2 regions of the Paenibacillus sp. HWE-109 genome follow, and region 1 is predicted to be linked to the other one. Evidence: riboswitches for the same ligand, from Rfam matches in the RefSeq annotation. Region 1 holds a riboswitch; the other holds the start of a gene.

Region 1 (12,083 bases):
TTACCGAACTCAACGGTAGGTTTGCTTTTCAAAATATGTTTGTAAACCTCGATCGCGGCTGCTCTGGACTGCTTCAGATCAACGATGGCATGGGCTTGAGGCTGATGAATCTGCTTGTCGCTTAGTCCGGTCATCTGCGGCAGCCATCTGCGCAGGTATTGGCCGCTCGGATCATAGGTGATCGATTGCGTCACGGGATTCATAATGCGGAAATAGGGCGACGCATCGAAGCCCAAAGAGGCGCACCATAACCACCCGCCGCGGTTAAGGGTATTGTCGTAATCACTGAGTTTGTAGCGGAAATACTGCTCGCCCAGCGTAAATGGACACAGCAAGTTCTTCGTGAGGAACATGGCTGTAATCATTCGCAGCCGATTGGGCATGCGGCCGGTATCATTGAGCTCTGTCATCGCTGCATCAATGATGGGCACGCCGGTTTCAGCTTTGCGCCAAGCCTCGAAATGCCGATCACTCAGGTTGGTGAAGTCAAACGTCTTCTCATAGCTGAAAAAGTTCTCATCGTAGATAGATTGATACAAATAGAAATCCCGCCACACCAGTTGGCGCACCCACGCGGCCGAATGTTCCTGCTCCATGACTGCCTCGTACACCTTGCGGATCGAGATGGCGCCTGCATTAATCGCGGCACTAAGTGAGCTTGTGCCATCATAAGCGTAATAGTCGCGGCGTGCCGCATAGAAGGGGAGATGGTCCGTCAGGAAATCTTCCAGTGATTCTATAGGATTTTCAGCAGGGAAATAATCTTCGAGAGAGAAAGGGGGAACCCAGCTTTGGAAGAGCTCCAATAAGCGTTGGCTGCCCTCCAACTGGGCGAGATCCACCGTCGACAAATCACCCAGATGAAGCGGCGAAGAAGGACGATAGAAAGTTTGCAAGTAGGTGTTTAGCTTTTTATAAAAGGGGGTATAAACTTTGTAAGGACCGCTTTTGCCAGAGGAAATCTGGAAATCGGCTAAATCCGCCAAGGTGTGATCAACGAATTCCGTGAACGGTACACCTCGTGCTCGAGCGGCTTCACGAAGCTTCCGATCGCGTGTTTTGGAATAAGGCGTGAAATCCCTATGTACGATAACCTCATCTATCGGTGCGTTGTGCAGCACTTGTTCAAGAACAACTTCCGGCTCTCCGTACACCACATAGATCGTTTTACCATATTGCTTATAAAGGTTCATCAACCGTCTCACATACCGCAGAAATTGCTTGCCGCTATGGGCTTCATGTCTAGAATGGCGCAGTAAAAACGGATCGAGAATAAGCATATGCAGACTAGGTCCGCCACTGCTCAACAAGTAGTTGAATGCAGCCAGATCATCTACCCGCAAATCCTTCCGATGTAGGAATAATTTCATTATAGACTAGGCCTCCCGACAGAATAAAAGCCTGGAAAGCGGCTCTTTCGAGCTGAGGCTTGTCCAGGCTTTATTCATAGTATTGCAGGAAAATTACTTGGATTCAGCAGTCAGCTGATTGTAGATATCATCCCACAGAACGCGTCTGGCGGATACATACCGTTTCGCATAATAGGATTCGCTTAGTTTGTTTTTCACAATACCTTCATTGGATGCGGAATGAATGAATTCACCGTTTCCAAGGTAGATACCTACGTGAGAAACACCTTTGCCACCTGTGTTGAAGAACACAAGATCACCTTTGCGAAGATCACTTTTGTCAACCCAATAGCCTTCTGTATTTTGAGAAGATGAACTATGAGGAAGGTCAATGCCGAACTGGTCGAAAACGTATGCGGTGAATCCAGAGCAATCAAAGCCCTTTGTTGTCGTTCCCGCATCTCTGTACGGAACACCGAGCAATCCGTCAACCGTTTCATCCAACTTAGATTGTGACGCTGATACACTTCCTAAAGCTACACTCAAAAACAAAACAAGACTAAAAACAAGAGCAACAATCTTTTTCAACTGCTTGTCTCCTTCCGGTGCCTACGAGGTTAGCTGGAGGGTTCGGTTGAAGGTTCCCTATGATCCCTGTCTTGCAAGATCAATTCACCCGGGTAGTGGTTCCCCCGTTTCCCCATGAAATGGAGAATTCGGCATGAAATATTTGGTTTTTTTGATGCTAGTCCTTGTAATTCGTCATAAAGATCTAAATTCCTCTTTTTATGAACGCTTTCTTTTGAAAAAGTGTGGAAAACACAGCTAAACAGACAAAAAAATCCCCATTCGCTGAGGAATGAGGAAATTTAAGTCAGTATAAGCTTTTTTTGTTGATTTTAACCGTTCAATTTAGCGGAAAGCAGTTTGAATTGTGACGTGATCGCCCAAATTTGCAGGAATATGTGGAAAAGTGGGAATAGCTGATAAATGATTAGCGCTACCAGACCTGCCCATAGGTAAGTAGCCGTAATCGTGAGCCCTGCCAATAGTCCCGAGCTAAGCAAAAGAAGGAGCGCCAGTCCGACAATAGGAAACGAATAGCGAATAAAGGTAATGACGGTGGAGAGAACACCCAGATGGCCGGCAAGCGCGAATTGCACATACATGAAGAGCAGATGCAAGAGAAATCCATAGACCAGCATGCCGATGAACCATGGCAGCAACTGCAGGGCAGCCTGCTCATAAGAGGTGCTGTGCGCCAAGGTTGTTTGCGCTTTGGGCAGCAGCCAAATGAGCGGCAGCAAGGTAAGTGCAATTCGCGCGATATACGCAAGGAGGAAAGGGAGCGTCAGCACCTTGATGCCTCGGAAGAAGCGATAGCCGGCATTTTGTTCAGAATGCGTGAGCGAGTAATACACGCCGCTGCTGAGCACCGGCGTGAGCAGCATGCGCAGCGCCAGCAGAGCTCCGAGCCACCAGAGATAGGAATGGCTCAGATCAGTTTTCATGAGCTGAAACTGGCTTTCAGCCAGGAACACCTGCAGCGCTTCTTTGGGCTGCTCACCGCCTGGAAAGCGGTGCATAAGAGGGACAAGCACCCCCTGCACCAGCTTATAGAGCAGAATGCTCCAGCCCATTTGATACACGAACAAGATGATCGTGGCGAAAGGCTGCGCGAAAGCTGCCCTTAAGCCGGATTTGAGATAGGATGTCATGGAGGTCCCTCCTTAAGGGTTATGCTTTACCAGGAAACCCAGCCGAAAATGGCTTGCAAGAATTGAATGATGCCGAGATTCCAACGGATTTTCCACTTCGGATTCACTTCTGTTTGCAGATAATTGTTGATGTGCTTGTTTTCTAGAATGAGTGAATACTTAGGATCAATGCGAACCCAATCTACAGGTGCCGTGTGGGTTAATTTGAATTCAATCCGGCTTTCCTTGCCATCCCACGTTTTGTCGAGCGAGGTGCCGTCAGCGAAATGGAAGTGGATAGGAACCTCCGGTGAATTGCCGCCTTTCTTCGAAATGACAATCGTGCTGTCATAGGAGGGCTTCTCTTTCATTCCGCTGGCTTTCACTTGGATACTCTCCACGGAGTAATCCATCATCATCGCGCCATACACATATTCATTGAAGAAATCATCCCATTTGGTTTTGGTCACGTCCTCAACGACATTTTGAAAATCCTTCGTCGAAGGGTGTTTGAACTCCCATTTCTGGAAGTAGGTGCGCATGATGCGGTCCATTGTCTTCGTACCGACTTGTTTCTCAATAGCTTTCAGCACAAGTTTCCCTCGTGTATACACATTTTCCGCATACTGATCATGTCCGGTGTAGGCCCATGCATTCTGATTCAATGTATTAGGGGAAGTAATATAGCTGGACTCGACCGCCAGATTAGGGGAAACCCCATAATCCATTTCCATGACCTTGTCCTCCGCATAGGAGGTAAAGCCTTCATCCAGCCAAGCTTCCTCGAATTCATTGCTGGCGACAAGTCCGTAAAAGTACTGATGGCCGATCTCGTGAACAACGACGCGTTCCAGTTCCAGATCAGGTGTTTTGTCGTCGGCTCCCCACGCGGTGACGAGCGTAGGGTACTCCATGCCGCCAGCGCCATTGCCGCCCGGGGGAGGCACCACGACTGACAGCGTTGAGTACGGATACGTTCCGTACCATTGGCTGTAGCGGGAAAGGGCTTTTTTCGCTGCATTCATATAGCGGTCTTTCAAATCCTGATGGTTGGGATCGAGGTACAGCTTAATCTTCACGCCGGGAATTTGCGGCGTCGAGAAGGGCTCTTCCACATAAACGAAATGCGGCGAAGCGGACCAGGCAAAATCATGCACATCATCCGCGTAGAACTGATACGTTTTCATGCCTTTATCCGTCACTGCCGGTTTAACAGGGAATCCGGTCGCCGCTACCGTATAGTTCGACGGCACTTGGATTTTCACGTCGTACAAGCCGAAATCGGCATAAAACTCAGAATTGCCATGGTATTGATGGAGATTCCAGCCAGGTTCCGTGCGCCCCCTTGTTCCTGCCCGTTCATAGGCAGCAACCTTAGGGAACCATTGCCCTGCCATTACGAAATCATCGACATAGCCCATTCTGGCGAAAACAGCAGGCAGCTTGACGAGGAATTCCGTTTTGATCGTCACTTGTTCACCGGCACCTACCGGTTTCGGCAGCGGAATTTTGAGCAGCGTATGATCGTCTTTATTGCCGTCGTCCGGTTGAACGAACGTCATTCGGGGACTAAGATCTTCGCCATCCACGGTTTTAACGGATAGCAAGTCCATACTGCCGCTGGTGCCTGTCCGGGCTTCATCTTGTCGCAGCTTCCCGCCGGATTCGCGCATGAATGTCGTTTTCTTGGACGCGAAGGCATTCGGATACAGATGAAGGTAAAGCTCTTGTACAGGAACGGATCCCGGGTTTTCCCATGTTAGCGTTTGTTGCCCCTGGAGCTGTCTTGATTCCGGTGTATAGGCAACGTTCATGTGATACTCCGCAATGCGGTAACTAAGTGGCGCCGTTGTTTGATTATCCAATGGTTTGCCGCGATCAGCAGGCTGCATGTCCGGCGCCGGAGCAGACGGTTCTTCTTTGGAGACGACCGGAACCGCCAGTCTACTTGCAGATGGGAGCAAAGTTTCAGACAGCAAGACAGCGCCTGCTGCAAGGAGCATGACAACGAACCATTGTACCTTGCGGTTTTTGAATAGAACACTCAATAGATTCACCCCGCCTAACAAGCATCTACAGCATGTATATGTAGACAACCTGGGGAATATTTCTGCGAGTGGAAAAGAATTGTTGAAAAAGGCGGTTTAGACGCCCATTCCTGGGATCTGGCGATCTCGCCCTTGTTCTGAGGGGTGACTTTCGCTACAATGAAGCAAAGTGTCATTTTATTATTACGAAGAGTGGATGGTGCCCTTATGGAAGCGGATAAAAAGAAGCTGGCCTTAAATATAGTAAGCTCCAAAGTGAATCACAAAGGCTTTGGTGCCGGAGCGATCGATTTAAGCAATGTGTCGGGTGTCATTATTGATGGCGATGAAGCTTACCTGGATGAAGGTACCCTTCATGCGAAGAGTAAAATTGAGAAAGGCATCAAATTCTCGACGAACAAAGAAGATGTGCCCAATGGCCGCAAAGCCTGGATAGTGTGGGTTGCGGTAGACCGGACGGAAGAAGGCGCTTATTATGCCGGGATGTCCGCATGTGAAATGCTGGTCGATACAGAAGCACGTCGTGGATGGAAAATCCTAGCGGATCATGTGAACAAAATGGATGGCGCGATGAAACGCAAATTCATCCTCGAAGGTTTGTCAGACGGGGAGAAGGCCGCGCTCAAAAAACAGCTGATCAGCCACAACGAAGAATGGTGGAATCGCTCGGATCAAGTGCTGAAAGATGCGCTATCTTAATCAATTCGGGGCTTAATTTGAGAATATGAACATTATGTGTCATCCATTGTTACACAATGGTGAACCGAGTATACTAGACCCTAGTGTATGTTACCTCATATACTAGGACAGCAAAAAGGCAGACTAAGACGCGCTTAGTTCTGCCTTTTTGTGTTTACTGGGACGTGCCCGGATCAGTCGTTCCACCAACGTTTGAGATCGTTCCACCAGGAGCCGTTTTGACCTTTTGGCGTGGCTTTATTATCATCGCCCGAAGCGGGCTTCGCAGGTTTGCCCGTGCAATAAGTCGTTGGCTCCGTGCCGGCAAGAAATGTCTCCAGGTGAGCATTCGGGCAATCTTCATTGGATAACTTGCCGCTCACCGGATCAATATAAACGCTCTTGACGCCTTCGGGTACAGGGAATAGCTTAGGCGGGATCGCCTCCAAGGTTTGTTCCGTGAACTCGGCGAAAATCGGTGAGGCCAGATGCGATTCCACCGTAGAGATATCCCGGTTCTTGTCATAGCCGACCCAGACAGCCGTCGCAAGCTCTGGTGTAAAGCCGACCAACCACGCATCGGTATCCGTTGTGCCGGTTTTGCCGGCAATCGGCCGCTTAATGGTGCTGGCAACCCGATTTCCAGTGCCGCCTTCCTCGAACACACTCTCCATTAAATTGGTCATCACATAAGCAACAGCAGGATCAAGCACGGTCTCAGTCTTCGGGCTTGCTTCATATAAGACATTCCCACTGGCATCTTCAATCCGCACAATCGCCGTCGTCTCATGGTGAATGCCTTGGTTGGCAATCGTCCCGAAGGCGGAGGCCATCTCGAAGGGGCTGACGGGGAACGATCCTAGAGCCAGCGATGGCAGCGGCTTCATCGGAGAATCGATGCCAAGCTTGCGGGCCAAGTCGATGACCTTCGCGGGGCCGACATCCAGAATCGTGTGTACGGCATAAATGTTATCCGATTTCGAAATGGCTTGGCGCATATCAATATTGGCGTTGACGTACTGGTCATTGAAATTTCTCGGCGTGTACTTCTGCCGTCCTTCATCGTAAGTGAACACTGTTGGTTCACTTTTTACCAGCGTAACTGGCGTGTACCCATTTTGCAGGGCAACCATATAGACGATCGGTTTAAAGGAAGATCCTGGCTGTCTCGTATTGGAGAGTGCGCGGTTGAACTGATTCTCAGCGTAGTCACGCCCGCCGACCATCGCTTTAATTTCACCGGTTCGCGGGTCGATGGCGACGAGGGCTGCTTGCAGATCCGGTTTATCAGCGAGCTGCTTGGTGACAACACGTTCTGCGATGTCCTGCGCTTTTTTATCCAGAGTCGTGTAAATCCGAATGCCGCCTTCATCGAATTGTTCTTCCGAGATCCCCAGCTTCTCAGTCGCCAGAGAACGTACATAATCGCGGAAATAGGGAGCGGCCGCCGGTTTCTTCTTCATTAGCGGTTGAATGGTCAGCTTTTCCTTGCCTGCGGCATCTGCAGCAGCTTGTGTAATGAACCCGCTGCGCACCATGGTTTGCAGGACGATCTTTTGGCGATCCATCGCATTTTTCAAATCATAGTACGGTGAATAATAGCGAGGGCCTTTCGGAACCCCGGCAATCATGGCGCTTTCGGCCAACGTTAATTCACTGGCATGCTTGCCGAAGAACAGCTCAGAAGCCGTTTCGATGCCATACGTGGAATGACCGTAGTAGATTTGATTCAGATAATTCGCGAGAATTTCATCCTTGCTAAGCTGCATTTCCATCTGTATGGCATAGACGGTTTCTTTTATTTTACGAGACCAGGTTCGATCATGATTTAGATATAAATTCCGAGCTAATTGCTGCGTTATTGTCCCTGCTCCTTGCACCTTGGCCATCGCTTGCACATTGACAACGGCAGCCCGGGCCACCGCTTTAACATCGACCCCGAAATGGTCATAGAAATGCTGATCTTCGACGGCCAGCGTCGCATTGATTAGATAGGGTGATATTTCCTTCAGTGTAACGACCTGCCGATTTTGCCCCGAATAGAAGGTGTCAATCAACTCGCCATGGGTATCATACATTTGAGAGGTTTGCAGCATTTTGGTGACAGGCAAAGTTTGGGCGCGTAAATAGACGAAGAAGCCGGCAGCCAGAATGAGCAGCAGAATGCAGGACGTGAAGAAGAAGGAAAACATTTTCTTAATGCGACGCATCCAGCGCATAGAAGCGGGAAGTTCTTTATCTCTTGGTTTCTGAGGTGTGCCTGAGGCGGGCGGGCGGTTATTATTTTCATTCTCGGACATCGTGCTCTGCCTCCTTTCTCCTTGGCCACGAAGGCTTTACTATCCAGTATGGAAAAGCATGGCAGTCCGTATTCAACAAATTGTAAATATTTTTTGTGAAATATGTAAAATGGCTAGGAAATTATTGCATTTTGAGGGTAATGAACTATAATACAATTTGTGCGTAGAAAGGGACAGGAAATGTTAGACTCCCATCGCATGACTTTTCCAACTGGTGGCACACTGTTAGAGATAACGAATATCAGTATTTATTCATCCCAATATAGTCTAGCGAAAGAAGGTATGAACATGGATTTGTGGTACACAGAGAAACAAACGGATAGCTTCGGCATCACAGCCAAAGTGAAAGAAACTTACGTAAGAGAACAAACGGATTTTCAAGACCTTTCGATGATTGAAACCGAAGAATGGGGAACGATGCTGACTCTCGATGGCATGGTCATGACGACTGTGAGAGACGAATTCGTCTATCATGAAATGGTGGCACACCCAGCGCTTGTTACTCACCCGAACCCAGAGTTCGTTCTTGTTGTAGGCGGCGGCGACGGCGGCGTTATTCGTGAAATCATGAAGCATCCCAAGGTGAAAAAAGCGGTGCTTGTGGATATCGATGGGAAAGTCATTGAGTATTCCAAAAAGTACCTGCCGACAATTGCCGGCGAATTGGACAACCCTCGTGTTGAAGTGATCGTGAACGATGGCTACATGCATATCCACGACCACAAGAATACGTACGATGTGATTATGGTCGATTCCACGGAACCTGTGGGTCCGGCTGTTGAACTTTTCTCCAAAGGTTTCTATCAAGGGATCTATGAGGCACTCAAAGAAGACGGGATTTTCGTTGCTCAAACGGACAACCCTTGGTTCAAAGCAGACCTGATCCAAACAGTTAACCGGGATGTCAAAGAAATCTTCCCTATCGTACGTGTATATAGCGCGAACATTCCTACGTACCCAAGCGGTCTGTGGACGTTCACTCTGGGCAGCAAGAAACATGATCCGCTGCAAGTTGAAGAAGCATCAATTCCGGAATTCCCGACGAAGTACTACACACCACGTCTACACAAAGCGGCATTCGTATTGCCGAAGTTTGTGGAAGATTTAATTAAGTAATCAGGATATGAGAGCCGCCAGCTGATCTGTGCTTGTCACGGAATGGGCTGGCGGTTTTTGTTTGTATCGTGTCCTCATCCATTGAATTCATCGACCTTATCATATAAACTAATACCTAACTTGCCTTATCTTGACATCAGGTGCTTGAGGACCTGCAGAATAGGAGAATGACGGACCATGACGGCAAAAACGCCCGTGCGCATTCGAATTGAGAGTCGGAGCGGAAGCGAGACGACGGTGCAGAAGGCACGGGGAGATCTCTATCGCAAAGGCAATCACACGTATATTCGCTATGAAGAAGAGCCTAGCGAGCTAGGACGAACGGTAACGCTAATTAAGCTGGAAGAGAATTTAATACGCATCGTCCGTCAAGGAGATGTACAAGCCGAGCAGACGTTTGTGGCCGGTGAGAAGCGGATCGGCTTTTATCAAACCCCACAGGGCCGGTTGGAACTCGAAATCGAGACTCATGAGCTGACATTGGAGGCCGATCATGGCATCGGCATTACGAGGTGGCGCTATGATTTATATGCATCAGGCTCACATGCGGGGACATACAGGATCAAGTTGTTAATTCAGGAGGAGTAAGACGAATGGATGTACTAAACGAAGTCAAAAGTATAGTGAAAGAAGCGATTGTTGAAGCAGTACTGGCTGCGGGTATCGTGGAAGCGGATCAATTGCCGGAAATTATTCTTGAGGTTCCGAAAGAGAAAACGCACGGGGACTTTGCTACGAATGTCGCGATGCAGCTGACGCGTATTGCCAAGCAGAATCCAAGACAGATCGCAGAGAAGATCATCGCGGGCCTGAATAAGGAAAAAGCAAACATCGCAGAGGCGGAAATTGCTGGACCGGGCTTCATTAACTTCAAAATGAACAAAGTGTACTTGTACCCGGTGATCGCTAATGTTCTTGAGCAGGGTGAGCGTTACGGGGCATCGAACGTTGGTCAAGGGCTGAAAGTTCAGGTCGAGTTCGTCAGTGCGAATCCGACGGGTTCATTGCATTTGGGACATGCCCGTGGAGCGGCTGTTGGGGATGTGCTTTGCAATGTGCTTGATCTGGCCGGATACGAGGTTTCCCGCGAGTATTACATCAATGATGCAGGCAACCAGGTCGTCAACTTGGCGAAATCCATCGAAGCCCGTTATTTGCAAGCATTGGGGCAAGAGGCGGAGATGCCTGAAGATGGCTATTTCGGAGAAGATATCAAAGGCTTTGCTGCGGATCTTGCTGCCGAAGAAGGGGATCGCCTTTTGAGCTTATCGGACGATGAGCGTCGCGCGTATTTCCGTACGTACGGATTGAAAAAAGAACTCGACAAAATCAAACGCGATTTGGGTCGCTTCGGTGTCCATTTCGACAACTGGTTCTCGGAAACGTCGATTTATGAAGATAACCTCATCCCACCGGTGCTGCAAGAGTTAAGGGACAATGGGCACATCTATGAAGAAGAAGGCGCAACTTGGCTGAACACAACGCCGCTGGGGGATGACAAGAATCGTGTGCTTATCAAAAACGACGGTTCGTTTACTTACCTTACACCGGATATCGCGTACCATCGCAACAAATTCGGGCGCGGCTTCGAGCGCTTGATTAATATTTGGGGCGCAGATCACCATGGTTACATCCCGCGGATGAAAGCCGCCATGACCGCGCTTGGCTTTGAGTCGGATCGACTGGTTGTGTTGATCGCGCAGATGGTGAGCCTTTTCCAGAATGGTGAAAAGGTGAAGATGTCCAAGCGTACTGGCAAAGCGGTTACGATGGAAGATCTCATGGACGAAGTTGGCGTCGATCCGATCCGTTATTTCTTCGCGATGCGCAGCATGGATTCGCATTTGGATTTCGACATGGACTTGGCGGTTTCCCAGTCCAATGAGAACCCGGTCTTCTATGTGCAGTATGCCCATGCACGGATCTGCAGCATCTTCCGCCAGGCGGAAGAGCAGAACATCCAGCTGCTCCCGCTGGAGCAGGTCGACCTGACACAGCTTACGTCTGAAGCTGAGTTTGACTTGCTGCGCAAGATTGGCGAGCTGCCGGAAGAGATCGCCATTGCGGCTGATCAATATGCGCCGCACCGTCTTATCCGCTATGTATACGAACTGGCGAGCCAGTTCCATAGCTATTACAGAGGCCACTACGTCATTTCGGATGACGCAGCTTTGACGCAGGCGCGCTTCGCTTTGCTAGGCGCTTTGCGCACGACCCTCGCCAACACGCTTCGCGTTGTAGGCGTATCGGCTCCGGAGCGGATGTAGGCTCCGCTCCCGCACATACACAAAAACACCTCCCACTCCACTTGCGTGAATGGGAGGTGTTTTTGTGTACGTATAAAGAATTTATATGTTTTGGAGTGAAAGCGGAGTTGCTCACGCTGCCTCGCGCGGAGATAAGGGAACTACAGTGCGCTATTATAGAAAAAATCGCTATTATTACAGGCTTGAGGGAACTACGATCCGCTATTTTGCTGTTTGATGGGAAATTTAGCTTATTTCGTGGAAATAAGGCACTGTAGTTCCGCTATTGCTCTAGTATATCTCCTTTTTGCTCAATTAGCGTACTACAGTTCCCTTTATAGGATTTGTCGCTTTTAAGAGGCTCATTTCTCAGGGCGGCGAAGCCGGTTTTCTTACTTAGGGGCTGGCCACGGGACACTTGTGCGTGTTGCAACGGCCGCGCCCGTACCGCCCCGCTCTGCCGCACCGCGCCCCGCCCTAGCTCTGCCGCGCCGCCCGAATCGCCCGCCGGGCGTTCAAATGCCCCGGCTGCCAGCGTGAGCTCTGGCGCTTGCTCAGACCGATTGCGCAGCGGCGCAGCGCGCTTTTGATCTGCAGCGGCGACATCGGCTTGATGGACAGCATCAACGCGACTACGCCGCTGACATGG
Region 2 (12,083 bases), 420 kb from region 1:
CTGCCGCAGCAAGCGAGCGAAGCGCATACGCAATTCGACGTCAGGCTGGCTGGGGATCTTCCGCTGGTTTATGCGGATAAGCTGCGCCTGGAGCAGGTACTCGTGAACTTGTTCACGAATGCGGTTAGGTATAATGAACAGCATCCTGTTATTCAAATTAGCGCTTGGGCGGATGAACGGTTTGTTCATTTGGAAGTGCAAGATAACGGAATCGGCATTGCTGCTGAGCATGTGGATAAGTTGTTCGATAGATTCTACCGGGTAGATGTCTCCTCCAGCCGCCAAACTGGCGGGACGGGACTTGGTCTTGCCATCTGCCAAGGCATCATGGAAGCGCATGGCGGAGAGATTCACGTGAGGAGCAAGCCGGGCGAAGGAAGCACATTTATTTTGGCTATACCGCGGTTCAGAGGGGAAGAAGAGCTGATATGAACAAGAAGAAGATTATGATCGTAGATGATGAACCGAAAATTCTTCGTTTCGTAGCGGCGAATCTCAAATCGCTGGATTTCGAAACGCTGACCTGCCAGAGCGGCGCTGAAGCTTTGGATAAGGTGGAAGGGTTTGATCCGGATTTGATTTTACTGGATCTAATGATGCCGGGCATGGATGGCTTCGAAGTGTTGAAAAGATTGCGCACTTACTCAGGCGTACCCGTTATCATGTTAACCGCGCGGAGCAACGCGACGGACAAAGTGCAAGGGCTGAATCAAGGGGCCGACGATTACTTGACGAAGCCTTTCTCGCTTGATGAGCTGTTCGCCCGTGTGAATGCTGTGCTTCGCCGGATGGATGGCCGCATGGCCGCGCCTGTCACAACAAGCGAAATCACGCTTGGACCCGTGACAGCCAATTTGGCGCAGCGACGCATTTGGGTAGCGGATGCGGAGGTTAAGTTTACGGAAACCGAGTATAATCTGTTCGCTTTGCTCTTGCAGCATGCAGGCAAAGTTATGACGCATGAGCAGCTGCTCAGCGAAGTTTGGGGCAGCGAATACCGCGACGAAGTCGAGTATCTGCGCGTCACGATCGCGCGGATTCGGCAGAAGCTCAAAAGCTTGACCGAAGGGCAAGAACTGATCGTCACCTACCCGGGCGTTGGGTATATGGCGAAGCAGGAATAGGAACAAATAGAAGTCCCTGGAGGCTCTTATTGCGCTAAAGTTGTTACTTTTCGCGCATATAGGAGACTCCAGGGACTCTTATTTCGTGGGATGCGTATGTCATTCGCGATTTAGGAACAAATAGAAGTCCCGAAAGGCTCCTATTGCGCTAAAAACATTGCTTTTGCCGCGGATAGAAGTCTTTAGGGGCTTTTAAATTTGTATACAAGGGAGCCGGCTTATGAACGGCTGCCGCTCAAAAGCTGGACATCCAAAGGATAGTCCGGCAGCGCGAAGTCACGGACTGCGCCGGACTGCAAATCCACGACCGACATGCCATTCCAGCCGGTATCCGCATAAGTGACGCCGCCGGTCAGGAAGGCATAGCGGCCGTCCGCGCTGCTCGTGACCATTTGGTGCATCCGCTCCAGCGGGAGGATCTTCTCCGCGTGGGTGTTCACGTCAAGCACCGTCAGATTGGGTTTGCCGGTTGCGCTCCCGGCAGCCCCGATGCCGACGATGAGCAACTGCTTGCCGTCAGCAGTCAGGGCAACGCCTTCCTGATGCGTATTGCCCGTGAGCGGCTGCGTCTCATAGTTGCCGCTAGCTGGGTCTAGGACGACGAGGCCGCGGCCTTGGTAAGGCAAGAGCAACCGTCCGTCCGCGCGAACTGCCGCATAATGAGGCTTCTCGAAGCCGCCACGGCCAAAGGGGGCGGCTTCCAGGGTGCGAGCCTTGCGAGCAGCTGGGTCAACGGCGGTCACGGAGTAGGAATCGTGATCAATGCTGTATACTTCGCGACCGTCCAAACTAGTCACTACATCGAAAGGCCGAATGCCTACCGCAACACTGCCAATCATGGCAAGCTTGCCGGTATCCAGAATTTCTAATTGGCTTTGGCTGCGGCCGGGCAGATTAACACCGACATAGACGTACTTGCCGTCAGGCGATGCCGCAATGCCCATGCCTCCTGGACGGTATTCGCCGAACTGCGGTTTCCCGACATCGGATTGATACGGAACCAGCGCCAAGCGTTTGCGCTGCAGCGTGTCCACTACAGCTACACCTTCGGCAGTAGAGACATAAGCGCGATGCTGAGGTCCCTCAGCAATGGCAAAAGGAGCTTTGCCGACGGTCAGCTTCTCGAAGCTGCCTGTAGCTGGATCTAGGAATGACATATAGTCACTTTTGGAGTGAGTCACCATCAAGATAGTTGAAGCGGAAGTGACAGATGGCGCAGGACTTGCTGGGTTTGATCTGGTGATTGATGGAAGTGTTGCTGGGTTTGAGCTGGTGATTGGTGGAGAAGTTGCCGGACTAGCACTGGCAATTGGTGCACGAATTCCTGAAGGCACTGATGTCGTTGCAGACTCAGACTGAGGTTGCAGCGCTGATGGAGCAGTGCAGCCTGTCAACAGAAGCAGCAGGGTTATCGCAGTTAACCAAGTTCGGATTTTATTAGAAATTATCATCTTATCTTCACCTCGGGATGTATGGAGTTATGGAGCTGTTAAACAAGTTGAAAAAGGAACCCCAATTTCCCATGTTCCGTGGAAGTGAGATTCCTTTCTGTATTTAATCTATGCAGCAGTTCGCAGCATCTAATGGTTATTTCGCTAAAGTTACATTTACGCCGGATGCCGTAGACCAAGCACCTACAGGTGCAACTGTGTAGGCTGTACCCGGAACAAGTTCGGCATTATTCAGCAAGGCGAAAGTGCCTACAGCACCTTTGCGCGAAGTTAACGTGTATTCTGCTGTCAGAACAGTACCATCTGCTGCAGTCAGCGTAACACGGCGTGATACGAAAATCTCATCTTTTGGATCCTGCGAAAGTGTCACAGCAATCGTCTTCTTATCCACCGCGGCAGCGGATTGGATTGTAAGCGGCGCGATCTCCTTGGCTGTAAATGTTGGATTAGCTAGTGTAGCCCAATCAGCAGCAACCGTATATTTAACGCCTGGTTGGAACTTTTCACCGTTAGGAAGAATAAACTTAGGCGCTTGTCGTCCATCTGTCGCTTGTGTGAAAGGCAGGTAGCTCGCTGTCATCGGTGTGCCGCCCTCAGGAGTGATTTGCACTTGGCGATTCCGCATGGAGGACAGAATTTGATAGGTTTTCCCGTTGGAGCTATTCGTTTCATCCACGCTGAATGCGCCAGGACGGGATTTGCTGTAAGCAGCAATGACATAGCCGTAATCAGCAACACCATCTGTCAAGAAGGATTCGACTTCAAATAGATCATTTGCCACCTGTGCAGTCGATTTCAAGGCGATTTTCTCTGTGCTTGCAGTGAATGTGCCGGCAGGCTGACCCTTATAAGTTAACGAATAAGTTGTCCCAGCTTTTTGGGTCGGAACGGGCACGATGTAGGTCGATTTGGAGCCTGTTTTTAACCGTGGAACATTGCTGATCGCTAAGCCATTATCAAAGACGAAGTTTTTGGACGCTACATCCAGCTCTAATTCAGCAGCAGGAATTGGGGCAGAGAAAGTAACTTGCAGCGTGATAGCGTTCAGAACTTGCAGCTTTGTTACTTGAATAGGAGCCAATTGCTGCGCTTCAAAGATAAGTAAAGCCGCTTGTCCACGGGTAATTTGGGCATTTGCCAAAGCTGCTGCGCTAGGCAGTTGTGCAACGGCTGTTTTGTCAACTTTTAAAACAGCTGTGAGAAGGTCGATCAGTTCAGAGGAAGCCATCGTTTGGCTGCCTTGGAATTGCCCGTTTTTCCCCATAACAGATGTTAGAGCAACCGCGTAGTCGTAGTACCAATCCCCTTTGGCTACATCTTGAAAGTTATTAGAAGCAGCTGAATCTACTTTCACGTGCAGTGCCAGTGCGACCATTTTGGCGATCTCAGCACGCGTAACAGCTTGGTCAGGTTTGAAGGCGTGATCCTCGTATCCGGAAACCACTTGCTGCTGCGCTAACTGTTCGATAGCAGTCTGAATTTGAGCTTTGCTTGCTGCATCTGTGAAGGGATTAGCGGCTAATGCATTAAAAGGAAGAATTGCGGATAGACCTACCGTTGCTGTAATGGTTAAAGCGGCGATAACCTTTTTGTTGTTTTTCATATATAACACTCCTCAATATTATTTTTTTGTTTGCGTTGTTGTTTGCTTCGTGCTGTCGTCTACAAGAACTAGCTTACAGGACAGAGCATTACAATCGAATAAAAATGCGGAGCTGCACATTACAAAAACGTAAAAATGGCCTTGCAGCTGCCAAAGATTCGAGGGATACTCCAATCTTTTACGGCTGCAAGGCCACTTGGGATAAGCGGATTTAATTAACGAAAACATCTGGCTTCTTATGGGTTTGAACAACATGGTGTGAAGAGGAACCAGTCAGTCTTTGGGGCGGGAATACTTGGCGAACAGGTGCTATAATGAGCGTTGCAACCACAGCTTTGATGGCATCGCCTAGCAGGAAAGGGTAGCAGCCTTGAACCATTGCGGTAGCGAATGTATACGTAGGTACTTTGTACATCAACCAAGGTACCCCGGCTAGGTAAAGAAACAAGGAGCCGAATACTTCAAGAACGAGAAAGGTTGCAACGAAATTCAATGTTCTGTTAGCCATGCGAATGCGCGGAAGAATGAGGCCAATCAGCATAGCGGAAAAGGGCCAAATCATAATGAAACCGCCTGTAGGTCCAAGAACAATGCCTATCCCTCCATTCCCGTGCAGCATCGGAAACCCTACGGCAGTAAGGACTACAACGAGGGCCATGCTCAGGAATCCGTAACGCGCGCCAAGTAAACCGCCAGCCAGCATAACGGCTAGTGTTTGCAAGGTAATGGGGACAGGGGAGACTGGCAATCTGATTTGGGCAAAACTGAATAAAACAAGAAAAGCTGCAAAAAGTGCACTGAAAACAACGCCGCGCAGTGTGAGTTTCATATTGTTCATCGCTCCTGTTTCTGTTATGGTTAGGGTATTGTTAACTCGATAATCCAACATCAGTTGACAATCAACAATCAGATAATAGCACATCTTTTATGAAAGTGAAAGGAACATTTTACATATGTCAAAAAGTGAGATTTTAACATCCCTGCGACAGGCTTCGGTCGTATATCGAACGGAAATGGGAGAAGGAAGACGCGTATGGTCAGAGGTTTCCTTAGATATTCATAAGGGAGAATGGATTGTCGTTATAGGGCCTAATGGCAGCGGCAAAAGTACATTAGCCAGTGTTTTGTTAGGTTTATGCCCACTTTCTGAGGGGGAAATGAAGGTTCCCAAGAGCGCTGCCGTCGCTACCCGCGGTGTGCTGCAAATCCCTGACGCGCAATTTATTGGGGACACCATTCGGGAAGAACTTGACTACATAGCCACTGAGATAAGCACGGATGAAGAAGAGCGTGAAGCGCAGTATAAGGAAATCTTGTCCTCGGTTGGACTATCTCTCCCTGTAGATCGAACGTTGAATACATTATCGGGTGGCCAAAAGCAGCTGGTGAATTTGGCGGCAGCGCTGTCCGTTCAACCGGAAATGCTTGTTTTGGATGAACCGACGGCCATGCTGGACCCTGCAGCCCGCAAAGAAGTGCGTCAAGCAGTCAGAGCGGCCTATCAGCAGGGAACCACGATTGTCTGGATCACGCATCGCTTGGAAGAGGTCGCGGACGCCACGCGTGTAATTGGTTTTGGTGAAGGACGAATTACGTATGATGGCGAGCCAAGAGCCTTTTTTTATGGTGACAATGAGGCTGAACTCGCTGTTATGACACCCTGTACGGCGTTGGGACTTGATGCGCCTTTTGCTGTTAAGACGGCTATTAGTCTATTGCAGATGGGGTGTAAATTGGGGTTGCTTCCGTTGAATATGGACGAACTGGCAGAGGCGGTGGCTGCTCCGTGCCTTTAACTCTGAACCGTATAGGGGTACAAGCCCCGGATGATCCCAACCGCCACTTATTAAAAGAGCTTAGTCTCGAGCTGTCGGATGGTTCCGTAACGCTGTTAATAGGTCATACAGGTTCGGGAAAGTCGACCTTTCTGCAAGTCTTGGCAGGGATTCTAGAGCCGCACAGCGGATCAATAGCCATTGACCAACAGCCGCTGTGGGACAAAAGGAAAGTGAATCAAGCGCATCTTCTGCGTCTTGGCTTGACGTTTCAGTTCCCTGAGCAGCAATTGTTTGCCCGGAGTATAAGGCAAGAGTTTGCCTACTCGCTCAGACCGTATAAATTGGTGGCTAGCGAATCTGACAGGCGCATTCGGGAGGCGTGTGAAGAGCACGATCCACGTGGCATTTTTGCCATGGAGCGCTCGCCTTTCGCGCTTAGCGGCGGAGAGCAGCGCCGGCTTGCGCTGGCTACCACCTTCGCCACGGCGCCGGATTGGCTCCTCATGGATGAGCCAACCGCCGGCCTCGAGGCGGCGGCCGTTCGCGAATTGCTGCGCCTTATTCGCGAGCGGGAGCGTGGCGGCTTCGTCATCGCCACGCATGATCTGGACACGTTCCTGCCGCTGGCAGACCGTGTCCTTGTGCTAGACCGCGGCGCGCTCGTCTTCGACGGCACGCCTGAAGCGCTGTGCCGCGCGCCGGAGCTGCTGGCGCGCGCCGGGGTTGGCCTCCCGAGCTGCGTGGAGGCCGCGCTTGCGATGGCGCGCTATGGCATCGCCATCGCGCCGGACCTGCTCACGCCGGAGCTTGCGGCGCCGGCGATGCTCGAGGCGCTGCGCGAACGCCGCAGCGCTGAAGTTCCGGCGCCGCAAGCGGCAGCGCCGGATGCTCCGCCCGCGCGCGAAGCGAGCGCGGCAGCGCCGCCCCCGCAGGCCGCGTGGCTGCGGGTCGATCCGCGCGCGAAGTGGCTGCTCTACCTGCTGCTCGTCATCGGGACGATGCAGCAGATGACATGGAGCGGCCTCGCGGCTTCCGCGCTGCTGCTTGGCCTCGCGAGCCTCGGCCTGCCGCGCAGCGTGCTGCGCAGCAGTTGGAAGATCGCGGTGCCATTCCTTATCTTCATGGTCCTCTCGATCTGGCTTGCCGGCATGAACTGGACGTCGCCGGAGGGATCGTTCCGGCTGGGCTACTCGCTGGAACGCGGTTGGAGCACGGCATTCACGGTGACGCGACTGTTTCTTATTCTCATGGATGGCTATTGGCTCGCCGTGACAACACCCTACGGACAATTGGTAGCTGGACTGAATTGGGCTTTGAAATATCTGCGGAAAGTGAAGCTGCCCGTTGAATCATTTTCGCTTGCCGTCTCCATGATGTTTCGGTTCATTCCGATGATATTACGGGAGTGGACGCGGTTTTCAGCGATTGTCCGAGCAAGAGGCAAGGCAGCCATTCGTCCGGGAGCTGTCCGCTCACGGGATATCCCTGCGCTTGTCGTTCCTCTGCTGCTTGCCATGTTCCACAAAGCCGAGCAGCTGACTGTCGCCATGGAAATGAAGAAAATCGACGGCAGGCAGCTGCTGTTGAAAAAAAGTACTTTAAAGTGGCAGAACCGGGATAGTTATATCGTGGCTGCGGGGGTTGTTGGTTTTGCACTTTTACTTGTTATTCGTTAAGGTTTTCCAGGTGGTGCAAGTGGCTGCTTAAAGTATATACTTGTAGTGAAAATTCTTTATTGGGATGGCGGTGGTGAAATCAGTGGAGTCCGAATACACCCTGTACGAACAGCAAACGGCCAGACAGCTCAAACGTTGGGAAATCCGGCAGCATAAGCTCCCAAATCTCGTGGAACGAGCGTCCAAATCGATGCAGACAGGCATCAATAATTTGATCCCTGACAAGGTTCATGCGACGATTACCGCAACGGTAAAAGGCATTATTCAGACAACTCTGTTCGGCATCAATTACATCCCTGCGCAGGGGCCGCTGCAAGGGCTCTCTTTGGCAGATCGCGATGCGAAAGCAGAGGAATTGCTGGCGCTCTATAAGAAGATCGCCGCTGCCGAGGGAGCAGGGACAGGAGCGGGAGGGATTCTGCTTGGGCTTGCGGATTTCCCTATTTTAATTGGCATCAAGTTGAAATTTCTGTTTGAGCTGGCGCATGTCTATGGCTATTCGACGAAGGACTACAGAGAGCGTCTATTCATTCTCTATGTGTTTCAATTGGCTTTTTCCAGCCATGAGAAGAAACCCGAGCTTCTGCTTACCATCAAAAATTGGCGCAGCGTGGCTGACACTTTTCCGCCGGCTGAGGCCTATATGGATCAAGTGGATTGGAAGCAGTTGCAGCAGGAATACCGCGATACGATTGATTTTCGCAAAATGCTTCAGTTGGTTCCCGGTATAGGGGCTGTCGTCGGGGCTTGGGCCAATTATGGCTTGCTGGAAGAGCTTGGGGTGGCGGGGATGAATTGTTTTCGGCTGCGTTGGCTGCAAGATATAGCGAAACCTAAGAAGCTGTGAGTGGATGGGCACTCCGGCTTTTTTTTGTTTGTCGTAGACGATTTTCTAGTGATTTTTCAGGAGTTGAATCATAACATATAGAGAGAGCCAAACCGCCCGTCACCCTCGATTAACTATGTGATTATTTTCACATATCCACTTTCATGGGTTTGGTCCTCAGATTATCACGATTCAGTAGAGCATAAGTGATTCAATCGGAGGAGAGGATTTAGATGAAACCAGCGAAAGTAGTGATTCTGGGTGCAGGGTATGGCGGTGTTGTTACAGCGATCAGGCTGCAGAAGCTGATCAGATCGGGAGAAATGACGGTTACTTTGGTAAACAAGCATGATTATCATTATATGACGACGCATCTGCATATGCCCGCAGCGGGTACCGATCATCATGAGAATGCCCGCGTCGCGATCAGGGATCTTATCGATGAACGCAAAATTCATTTCGTGAAATCCACCGTTCAGCAAATCCTGCCAGCGGACAAAAAGGTTGTTTTAACGGATGATACGCTGAGCTATGACTACCTTGTCGTAGGTTTGGGCAGTGAGACGGAGACGTTCGGCATTCCGGGGTTGCGGGAGCATGCGATGTCGATTCATAGCATTAATAGTGTGCGGTTCATCCGCCAGCATACCCAATATATGTTTGCCAAGTATAAAATGAATCCCCAGCACAAAGAGTATCTGACATTCGTCATTGGGGGTGCGGGCTTTACGGGAACGGAGTTCGTCGGGGAATTGGCCGATCGCATCCCGGTTCTATGCAGGACTTATGATGTAGATCCGGCTCTCGTGCAAATCATTAATGTGGAAGCCTCGCCAACAGCCCTACCGCCAGGATTGCCGAATGATTTGGTGGAATACGGCATGGAAGTGATGCGCCGCAAAGGCGTTCAGTATAAGTTGTCGACTGCCATTCAAGCCTGCGAAGCGGACGGCGTCCGGCTCGGAGATGGACAGTTCATTCGAGCAGGCACGATCATTTGGTCGGGGGGTGTTCGCGGGAACGCCTTGCTGCAGCAAGCTGGATTCGATGTGCAGCGGGGGCGGGTGAAAGTGGATGATTACCTGCGCTCGTGGCAATACCCTGATGTGTTTATTACAGGAGATTGCTCCATTGTTATGAGTCCGGAAGGGACACCATACCCCGCGAACGCCCAAATCGCCGTCCAGCAAGGCTATAACACAGCCCGAAATTTACTTTATACCTTGCGTGGGAAACCGCTGAGACCTTTTGCCTATGACTACAAAGGGACTGTGGCTTCATTGGGACGCGGAGAAGCTGTTGGCACTTTGAAAGTGAAAAAAGTAAAGGGGAAATTCGCTGCTTTGATCAAAAAAATGATCGATGCGCGCTATTTATTCCTCATAGGCGGTATTCCACTTATATGGAAAAAGATGATTTTTAAACAAAAAATGTCAACTCGCAATTCTCATGTCAGAAGTTAGAAGAAAAAAAGCTGCCATCAAGGCAGCTTTTTTCTGTGAAATGACCTAGAACTACGATATCGGAAGATAAAAAGAGATAGAGAGAGATCCAAAACGTTGTAAGCGAATTATTGGAGGAATGAGAGGTTGGAATAATACTTTTTAAGACTTTTCCATCCTTTACTATGAACTGAGAAGAGAGTAGTATTCAGAACGTAGTTATAACTGAATATTTCGCTTAATTTTCTGAATAGAAAAGCGGGGGAACCATAGGTTTCAACGGGGTGAATAAGGTGCATGATATTGTACCTTTAGGGCAGATTTCTCGCGGCCCGAACCCGTCAGCTAACCTCGTAAGCGATCGTGAGAAAGGAGAACATGTGGCTAAGCACAAGGTCTATCCTTGTGTTTTTTTGCGTCCTAAAAAGGGAAAAGAACTCAATACTAGACTAATTTGGAGGAATTTCACAGCATGACAAGCGATTCATTGAAAAAAATTGTATTCGGCAAGCCGCTCAAATCGGCAGAACTCGAATCTGAAAAAATGCAGGTTTGGAAAGCATTACCCATTCTCTCTTCAGATGCGCTATCTTCGGTGGCTTATGGTACAGAGCAAATTCTATTAGAGCTTGCAACAGTGGGCATTGCTGCTTTTGCATTCTCATTGCCGATTGCGATTTCCATTATCGCTTTGATTACGCTGCTTGTGCTCAGCTATCGTCAAGTGATTGAGGCTTATCCTATGGGCGGTGGCGCCTACATGGTAGCCAAAGAAAATTTAGGCATGGTTTGGGGGAGACTCACAGGAGTTTCGCTGCTTATCGATTATACATTAACCGTTGCGGTATCGATCTCGGCCGGTGTGACGGCCATCACGTCGGCATTTCCAATCACGGTGCCATATATTGTTCCCATTGCTTTGATCTTGGTTTGGCTGATGGTTTGGCTTAATTTGCGAGGCACATCCGAGTCTGGAACTGTGTTCGCGATTCCGACGTACTTTTTTATTCTTTGTATTTTACTGCTGATTGGCAAAGGGATTTTCGACATGCTGAGCGGTTCGATGAACATGCATCCGATTCAGTTCGCGCCAAGCTCCATGACAAGTTCATTGACGCTATTCGTCATCCTGAAAGCATTCTCTTCCGGCTGTTCAGCCGTAACTGGCATCGAGGCTATCTCCGACGCTGTCCCGCATTTCCGCACACCATCCGTGAAAAATGCCAAGCGCACATTAGCTTCGCTAGGCACGCTGTTGGCTATCGTATTCGGCGGTGTGACGCTGCTCAGCTTGGGATACGGCATCGCGCCTGATCCGCATGGTCACACATCCGTCTTATCGATGGTTACGGAGCAAGCTTTTGGCCGTGGAACGCTATACTATGCCACGCAGATCGGCACCATGCTGATCTTGGTGTTGGCTGCCAATACCAGCTTCAACGGATTCCCTATTTTGGCTTCCATCATGGCTCAAGATAAAAACTTCCCGCGTATGTTCTCATACCGAGGAGACCGGTTGTCTTTTCACTACGGGATTGTCACGCTAGGTGTCCTGGCCAGTATTCTTTTGATCATTTTCAAAGGTAAAACAGATGCACTTATTCCTTTATACGCAATTGGCGTTTTCTTATCCTTTACACTGGCGCAAAGCGGTCTGGTCCGCAAATGGTTGAAAGAACGCGTGAAAGGCTGGATCGGCAAGTCGCTTATTAATGGTTTAGGAGGCATTGTCTCCTTTGCCGTGTTGCTGATCTTTTGTTTCACCAAATTCAGCGAGGGTGCTTGGATCGTCATTATCGTGACGCCAATCCTGCTCTGGCTCATTACGAAGGTGAGTCATCACTATGATGACGTTGCCAAACAACTGCGCATTGATATCGAGCATGAGCGTGTGTGCACGAAGGAGCCTGTTATTATTGTCCCCGTAGCGGGGATTCACCGCGTTGTTGCGCAATCCTTGAACTATGCCAAATCGTTATCGCCCAACGTCATTGCTTTCTACGTATCATTCTCCGATGAGGATGAAGAAGCGATGCAGGAGAAGTGGGACAAATGGGACCCTGGCGTAAGGCTTGTTGTGTTCAAATCACGTTACCGGACGATTCTGAAGCCGCTGGCTGAATTTATCGAACGGATCGATACGCATGTTTCGGAAAAACAATCGATTATGGTCATTCTGCCGC

Evidence for each region. Region 1 has a riboswitch for cyclic di-AMP ahead of LOZ80_RS29425 (C40 family peptidase). Riboswitches for the same ligand answer to the same signal wherever they lie in the genome.
Region 2: linked by a shared signal. The riboswitch ahead of LOZ80_RS27445 (APC family permease) and the one ahead of LOZ80_RS29425 (C40 family peptidase) in region 1 are both predicted to bind cyclic di-AMP.

What each region holds. Positions count from the first base shown of each region.
Region 1 is NZ_CP091881.1:6,850,554-6,862,636, reverse strand. It holds gene LOZ80_RS29430 (cryptochrome/photolyase family protein) at 1-1,370, opposite strand, end outside; gene LOZ80_RS29425 (C40 family peptidase) at 1,464-1,937, opposite strand; cyclic di-AMP (ydaO/yuaA leader) riboswitch at 1,941-2,081, opposite strand; gene LOZ80_RS29420 (hypothetical protein) at 2,249-3,067, opposite strand; gene LOZ80_RS29415 (M1 family metallopeptidase) at 3,094-5,049, opposite strand; gene LOZ80_RS29410 (YwhD family protein) at 5,254-5,793, shown strand; gene LOZ80_RS29405 (transglycosylase domain-containing protein) at 5,967-7,991, opposite strand; gene speE (polyamine aminopropyltransferase) at 8,361-9,188, shown strand; gene LOZ80_RS29395 (YwiB family protein) at 9,366-9,776, shown strand; gene argS (arginine--tRNA ligase) at 9,782-11,455, shown strand; gene LOZ80_RS29385 (S8 family peptidase) at 11,912-12,083, opposite strand, start outside.
Region 2 is NZ_CP091881.1:6,432,078-6,444,160, reverse strand. It holds gene LOZ80_RS27490 (sensor histidine kinase) at 1-432, shown strand, start outside; gene LOZ80_RS27485 (response regulator transcription factor) at 429-1,124, shown strand; gene LOZ80_RS27480 (YncE family protein) at 1,343-2,575, opposite strand; gene LOZ80_RS27475 (S-layer homology domain-containing protein) at 2,712-4,178, opposite strand; gene LOZ80_RS27470 (biotin transporter BioY) at 4,390-5,007, opposite strand; gene LOZ80_RS27465 (energy-coupling factor ABC transporter ATP-binding protein) at 5,132-5,974, shown strand; gene LOZ80_RS27460 (ATP-binding cassette domain-containing protein) at 5,965-7,632, shown strand; gene LOZ80_RS27455 (EcsC family protein) at 7,715-8,479, shown strand; gene LOZ80_RS27450 (NAD(P)/FAD-dependent oxidoreductase) at 8,692-9,921, shown strand; cyclic di-AMP (ydaO/yuaA leader) riboswitch at 10,126-10,275, shown strand; gene LOZ80_RS27445 (APC family permease) at 10,373-12,083, shown strand, end outside.